2 regions of the Streptomyces sp. NPDC058157 genome follow, and region 2 is predicted to be linked to the other one. Evidence: riboswitches for the same ligand, from Rfam matches in the RefSeq annotation. Region 2 holds a riboswitch; the other holds the start of a gene.

Region 1 (3,245 bases), on a different contig from region 2:
CTCGCCCGGTTCGCCGCCGAGGGCCCCACCGCCGACGAGATGGAGCGCGCGCAGGCGCAGCTCGAGCGCGAATGGCTGGACCGCCTGGGCACGGTCTCCGGCCGCGCCGACGAACTGTGCCGCTTCGCGGTGCTGTTCGGCGACCCGCAGCTGGCGCTGACCGCCGTCGGGCGCGTCCTGGACGTCACCGCCGAGGAGGTGCAGGCCGTGGCCGCCGCCCGGCTGCGCCCCGACAACCGCGCGGTCCTGGTCTACGAGCCGCTGGCCGGCGCCGACGAGAACGACGAGAACGACGAGAGCGACGAGAACGAGGGGGCGGAGCAGTGAGCGACACCGCAGCCGTCACGATGACCTTCCACCCGCGTCCGGAGGCCGGCGAGGCCAAGCCGTGGGCCTTCCCCGCCCCCGAGCGCTCCACCCTGGGCAACGGGCTGACCCTGCTGCGCTGCCACCGCCCCGGCCAGCAGGTCGTCGCGGTCGAGGTCAACCTCGCGGCCCCGCTCGACGCCGAGCCCGCGGGCCTCGACGGCGTGGCCACGATCATGGCCCGCGCCCTGTCGGAGGGCACCGACAAGCACTCCGCCGAGGAGTTCGCCGCCGAGCTGGAGCGCTGCGGCGCCACCCTCGACGCGCACGCCGACCACCCCGGCCTGCGCGTCTCCCTGGAGGTCCCCGCCTCCCGCCTGCCCAGGGCGCTCGGACTGCTCGCCGAGGCGCTGCGCGCGCCCGCGTTCGACGACGGCGAGGTCGCCCGGCTGGTGCGCAACCGGCTCGACGAGATCCCGCACGAGCAGGCCAACCCGCAGCGCCGGGCGGCCAAGGAGCTCTCCAAGGAACTCTTCCCGGCCACCCTGCGCATGTCCCGTCCGCGCCAGGGCACGGAGGAGACGGTCGCCCGGATCGACTCCGCCGCCGTACGCGCCTTCTACGAGGCCCACGTGCGCCCCGCCACCGCCACCGCGGTGGTCGTCGGCGACCTGACCGGCATCGACCTCGACGCCGCCCTCGCCGACACCCTCGGCGCCTGGACGGGGAACACCGCCGCGCCCCTGCCGGTGCCGCCGGTCACCGCCGACGACACGGGCCGCGTGATCATCGTGGACCGGCCCGGCGCGGTCCAGACGCAGCTGCTGATCGGCCGGATCGGCCCCGACCGGCACGACATCGTCTGGGCCCCGCAGGTCCTCGGCACGTACTGCCTGGGCGGCACCCTGACCTCCCGTCTGGACAAGGTGCTGCGCGAGGAGAAGGGCTACACCTACGGCGTGCGCGCCTTCGCCCAGGTGCTGCGCTCCACGGCGGACGGCAAGGGCGCCTCGATGCTCGCCATCAGCGGCTCGGTGGACACCCCCAACACCGGTCCGGCGCTGGAGGACCTGTGGCAGGTGCTGCGCACCCTCGCCGCCGGGGGCCTGACGGACGCCGAGCGCGACGTGGCGGTGCAGAACCTGGTGGGCGTGGCCCCGCTCAAGTTCGAGACGGCCGCCTCGGTCGCCGGGACCCTGGCCGACCAGGTGGAGCAGGAGCTGCCGGACGACTACCAGGCGCGGCTGTACGCGCGGCTGGCCGAAACCGGTACGGCGGAGGCCACTTCGGCGGTCGTGAGCGCCTTCCCGGTGGACCGTCTGGTCACCGTCCTGGTGGGCGACGCGGCGCAGATCGAGGAGCCGGTGCTGGCCCTCGGGATCGGTGAGGTCACGGTCGTCACCAACTGACCGGCGGCCGGCCGGCAACTGGCCGGTGGCCGACCTGTCTTGGAGGGGCCCGGCGGGACATCCGCCGGGCCCCCTTTGTCCGTTTCATGGTGTGGTTTCAGGTATGCGGTGTGGCGTACGCAACAAATCCGGTCGTCTGTTTGGCGATCGACTGATGATCCGCCTAGCGTCAGGCGTGCTGTCCGTCAGTTGTGCCAGCCGCACCCGCGGCACCGGACAGCGATCGCCGAGTCCCCGTCAGGCGCGAGCCTGGGGAGCCGGGGACCCACATCAGTCCCTGGGGTGAATCGGACCGCCTCGCCAGAGGGGGCCCGTAGGAGACCTTCCTGCTCCGAACCCGTCAGCTAACCCGGTAGGCGAGAGGGAAGGAAAGGATCACCCCCGCCATGGCGTTTGGCAGTCGTGCAGCCGGTTCCGGTAAGCACCGTGGTTCGAGCCGTATGAGCCGCAAGACCGCCGGCTACGCCGGCATAGCCGCCCTCGCCACCACGGGCGTGGTCGGCACCCTCGCGGCCCCGGCCTTCGCCGCCGACTCCCACGGGGGCCCGTCCCTCGAGGACACCGGCGCCCTGAACGCGATCGTCGTCGCCGACGGTCTCCAGGACGACATCCAGGTCCAGGCCGAGACCCAGCAGACCGCCGCCGAGTCCGTCGCCGCCCAGGCGCAGGCCGAGGCCGACGCCAAGACGCGCGCCGCCGAGGCCAAGCGCATGGCCGAGGCCAAGGAGAAGGCCGAGCGCGAGGCCGCCGAGAAGGCCGCCCAGGAGGAGGCCCGCAAGCGCCTCAACACCTTCGTGGCCCCGGTCGACGGCTCCTACGTCAGCACCCAGTACGGCGCGGGCGGCGGCATGTGGTCCTCCGGCAGCCACACGGGCATCGACTTCCACGCCGACGAGGGCACGTCCGTCCACGCCGTGGGCGCGGGCACCGTCGTCGAGGCCGGCTGGGGCGGCGCCTACGGCAACAACGTCGTGATCCGTCACAACGACGGCACCTACACCCAGTACGGGCACATGATGTCGCTGAACGTCTCCGTCGGCGAGACGGTCACCGCGGGCCAGCAGATCGGCCTGTCGGGCTCCACCGGCAACTCCAGCGGCCCGCACCTGCACTTCGAGGCCCGCACCGGCGCCACGTACGGCACGGACATCAACCCGCTGGCCTACCTGCGCCAGCACGGCGTCGGCATCTGACCCGACCCCCGCTTCCCGTCACGGAAGGCCCCGGCTCCCCGAGCCGGGGCCTTCCGCGTTCCCCTGGTCCGTCGCGCCGTCGCGGCCGGTTCCCGCCGATTCGGATTTCCGGGCGTTCTCGGAAATTGTCGCCCCTTGCCATAGAGTCGCGGTGGCAGCACGGTGGATTCGGAACGGAAACCAGTGGAACCCAGCGGAGGTCCGGCCTTGCGTATTCCGGCGCACGCGGTGTGCACAGCAATTCGCGACGATATCGTCTCCGGTTTCTTCGGGCCCGGCGGCCGGCTGACCGAGGAGGTGCTCGCCCGCCGCTACGGGGTCTCGCGGGTGCCGGTGC
Region 2 (3,245 bases):
ATGCCGCGGGCGAGGCGCTCGGGGTTGGTGACGAAGAGGTCGTCGCCGACGATCTGGACCTTGGAGCCCAGGCGGTCGGTGACGGTCTTCCAGCCGGCCCAGTCGTCCTCGAACAGCGGGTCCTCGATGGAGACGAGCGGGTACGCGGAGACGAGCTCCTCGTAGTACTCGGTCATCTCGGCGGCCGAGCGGGACTGGCCCTCGAACTCGTACTTGCCGTCCTTGTAGAACTCGGACGCGGCGACGTCGAGCGCGAGCGCGATGTCCTTGCCCGGGACGTAGCCGGCCTGCTTGATGGCCTCGATGATGAGGTCGAGCGCGGCGCGGTTGGACTCCAGGTTCGGGGCGAAGCCGCCCTCGTCGCCCAGGCCGGTGGAGAGGCCCTTGGTGTGCAGGACCTTCTTGAGGGTGTGGTAGACCTCGGCACCCCAGCGGAGGGCCTCGGAGAAGGACTCCGCGCCGATCGGCGCGATCATGAACTCCTGGATGTCGACGTTGGAGTCCGCGTGCGAACCGCCGTTGAGGATGTTCATCATCGGAACGGGCAGCAGGTGCGCGTTCGGGCCGCCGAGGTAGCGGAACAGCGGGAGGTCCGAGGCCTCGGACGCGGCGTGCGCGACGGCGAGGGAGACGCCGAGGATGGCGTTGGCGCCGAGGGAGCCCTTGTTCTCGGTGGCGTCCAGGTCGATCATCGCCTGGTCGATCAGGCGCTGCTCGGTGGCGTCGTAGCCGACGAGCTCCGGGCCGAGCTGCTCGATGACGGCCAGGACGGCCTTCTCGACGCCCTTGCCCAGGTAGCGGTTGGGGTCACCGTCGCGGAGCTCTACGGCTTCGAACGCTCCGGTGGAGGCACCGGACGGAACTGCAGCACGGCCGGTGCTGCCGTCGTCGAGGCCCACCTCGACCTCGACCGTGGGGTTGCCTCGGGAGTCCAGGATTTCCCGGGCTACGACGACGTCGATGGACGGCACGAGCATCTCCTTCTGGGATGTGACGCTGGGTGTGCGGTGGCGTGGGGCCTGGGACGGCCTCGCCGACTAGAGCCTAACCGGCTCCGGGCGGTCGGCCAGCCGACCGCCCGGGTCCTGGGACGAAAAAGGGGCCGAATACCCGCCTTCCAGGACATAGGACCCTGGAAATCGGGCCGGACATGCGGCGGCGCGGCCCGGACACGACGACGCCCGGCGCGCGATGAGGATGCGCGCCGGGCGTCGATGCCACGGGCCGTGCCGGGTACTGCTCAGGTGCGGTTCGGGCGCCGCTCAGGTGTTACGCGGGAATTCAGCCGAGGTTCAGCTTCTGACCCGGGAAGATCAGGTCCGCGTCCTTGACGGTGTCCTTGTTCAGGTCGAACAGCTTCTCCCAGCCGCCCTTGACGCCGTTGGCCTCGGCGATGGTGCCGAGGGTGTCGCCCTCCTTGACCGTGTACGAGCCGCTGCCGGTGGCCGGGGTCTCGGCCTTCGGGGTCGACGGCTTCGACGGCTTCGACGGGGCCGGCTTGGACGGGGTCCAGCCGGAGCCGGAGCCGGTGCTCTTGGTCTCGGTGTCGGTGTCGGCCTTCGGGGTGGAGGGCTTCGCCGGGGCGGGCTTGGCCGGGGCCGGCTTGGACTCCGGCTTCGGCTTGGCCGGGGTGGTGGTCGAGCCGCCGCCGTTGTAGGCGGAGTTGGACAGGCCGACGCCGCAGGACGGCCAGGCGCCCTTGCCCTGGCCCTTGAGGACCTTCTCCGCGATGGCTATCTGCTGCGACTTGGTGGCCTGGTTGGCCTGCGCGGCGTACGCCTTGCCGCCGTACGCGGCCCAGGTGGAGGCGGAGAACTGGAGGCCGCCGTAGTAACCGTTGCCGGTGTTGATGGACCAGTTGCCGCCGGACTCGCACGAGGCGACCTTGTCCCACTCCGAGACGGTGGCGGCGCTGGCGGAGCCGGCGGCCATCAGCGGGGCGGCGACGGCCACGCCGGCGACACCGGCGAGCGTGACGATGCGGACGGCCTTGGAGCCGCGGCGGTGCTTGCCCTTGCCGGAAAGCAGCATGGAGTTCTCCTCACCGACGCCTTCGAGGTGAGCTGTCGGGTTCGGGCGGATGAGTTGCCCGGCCGCGCAGTTGCGCGTCTTCACCCCAAGCCGGTACGCGGGCCGTCTCTCAACGGCCTTTCCCGGCAACTACCTTGGTTCCCCCGCTCCTGCCAACGGCGCTTGCGCGACGACTGTTCCCTCCGGCCGCCGGCAGGATTCGGCGATGCGGTCGAAGGAGCTCGCGGTGGCGAGCGACTCAGAAGGTAGGCAGGTCTCTCCCCGATGTTCAACGTGTGATTTTGGGGAGAAACCGGCCTACTTGCGTTCCCGGAGACCACGTTTGCGCAGGTCGGAGCGGGGTTTGCGGAAGTTCCGGAATGAGACACGCCAGTTGTCCGGAAGAGATGCATGTCTCACTTGCCGATAACGGACATTCAGCCCGTAACGACTGCCCGAACTACCCCTATTTCTTGGTTAGATCCAGGTTCTGGCCGGGCTTGATGAGGTCCGCGTCCTTGCCGATGACCTGCTCGTTGGCCTGGTAGAGGGCGGTCCAGCCGCCCTTGAGGCCGTTGGCGTCCGCGATGGCCGTCAGGCTGTCGCCCGCCTTCACCGTGTACACGGGCTCCGCGGCGGCGGCTGACGCCGCGCCAGGGGCCGCGGGCACCTCCAGGGCGGCCGGGCCGCGGTGCTTGCCGTTGCCGTCGGAGGCGCCGGCGGAGGGTGAAGGGGCGGGCGTGGCGCCCGGGGTGGCCGGGGCCGTCGGGTCGACCGGGGCGGTCGGGGTGCCAGGGGTCGTCGGAGTGGCCGGGTTGCCCTGGTTGTTGGGGTTGCCCTGGTTGCCCTGACCGTTCTGATTGCCCTGGTTGCCCGTGTTGCCCGGGTTCGTCGGGGTGGTGGTCGGGGCGGTGGGGCCCGTGGTCGGAGTGGGCGGCACGGAGTAGTCCGGCTCCGGCATGACGGGCAGTCCGCTGGTGGCTCCCAGCGGGTAGTCCGGCAGCACGCCGGGGCCCGGGGCGCCGGGGGCCGGGGTGGGCGCCCCGAAGTCCGTGGAGGGCTTGTCCTTCCCGGTGGACGGCACCGAGAAGTCGGGCCGGACCGGGCTGGGGCCGACCGGGCCGGGGGTCTTGGAGGTGCCGGTGTCCACGTCGGGCTTCGGCCCGTTCTTGGACAGCCCGGCCGAGGCGGAGCACAGCGGCCACGCCTCGGGGCCCTGGGAGTCGAGCACCCGC

Evidence for each region. A riboswitch is a leader RNA that binds a small molecule or an ion and turns the genes downstream of it on or off. The one in region 2 is predicted to bind cyclic di-AMP.
Region 1: linked by a shared signal. The riboswitch ahead of ACFVXK_RS30360 (M23 family metallopeptidase) and the one ahead of ACFVXK_RS17640 (transglycosylase family protein) in region 2 are both predicted to bind cyclic di-AMP.

What each region holds. Positions count from the first base shown of each region.
Region 1 is NZ_JBHVUQ010000173.1:3,133-6,377, reverse strand. Features, by position in the region: gene ACFVXK_RS30370 (M16 family metallopeptidase) at 1-327, shown strand, start outside; gene ACFVXK_RS30365 (M16 family metallopeptidase) at 348-1,715, shown strand; cyclic di-AMP (ydaO/yuaA leader) riboswitch at 1,930-2,089, shown strand; gene ACFVXK_RS30360 (M23 family metallopeptidase) at 2,102-2,908, shown strand; gene ACFVXK_RS30355 (GntR family transcriptional regulator) at 3,116-3,245, shown strand, end outside.
Region 2 is NZ_JBHVUQ010000061.1:14,542-17,786, forward strand. Features, by position in the region: gene eno (phosphopyruvate hydratase) at 1-977, opposite strand, end outside; gene ACFVXK_RS17640 (transglycosylase family protein) at 1,282-2,031, opposite strand; cyclic di-AMP (ydaO/yuaA leader) riboswitch at 2,034-2,202, opposite strand; gene ACFVXK_RS17645 (transglycosylase family protein) at 2,477-3,245, opposite strand, start outside.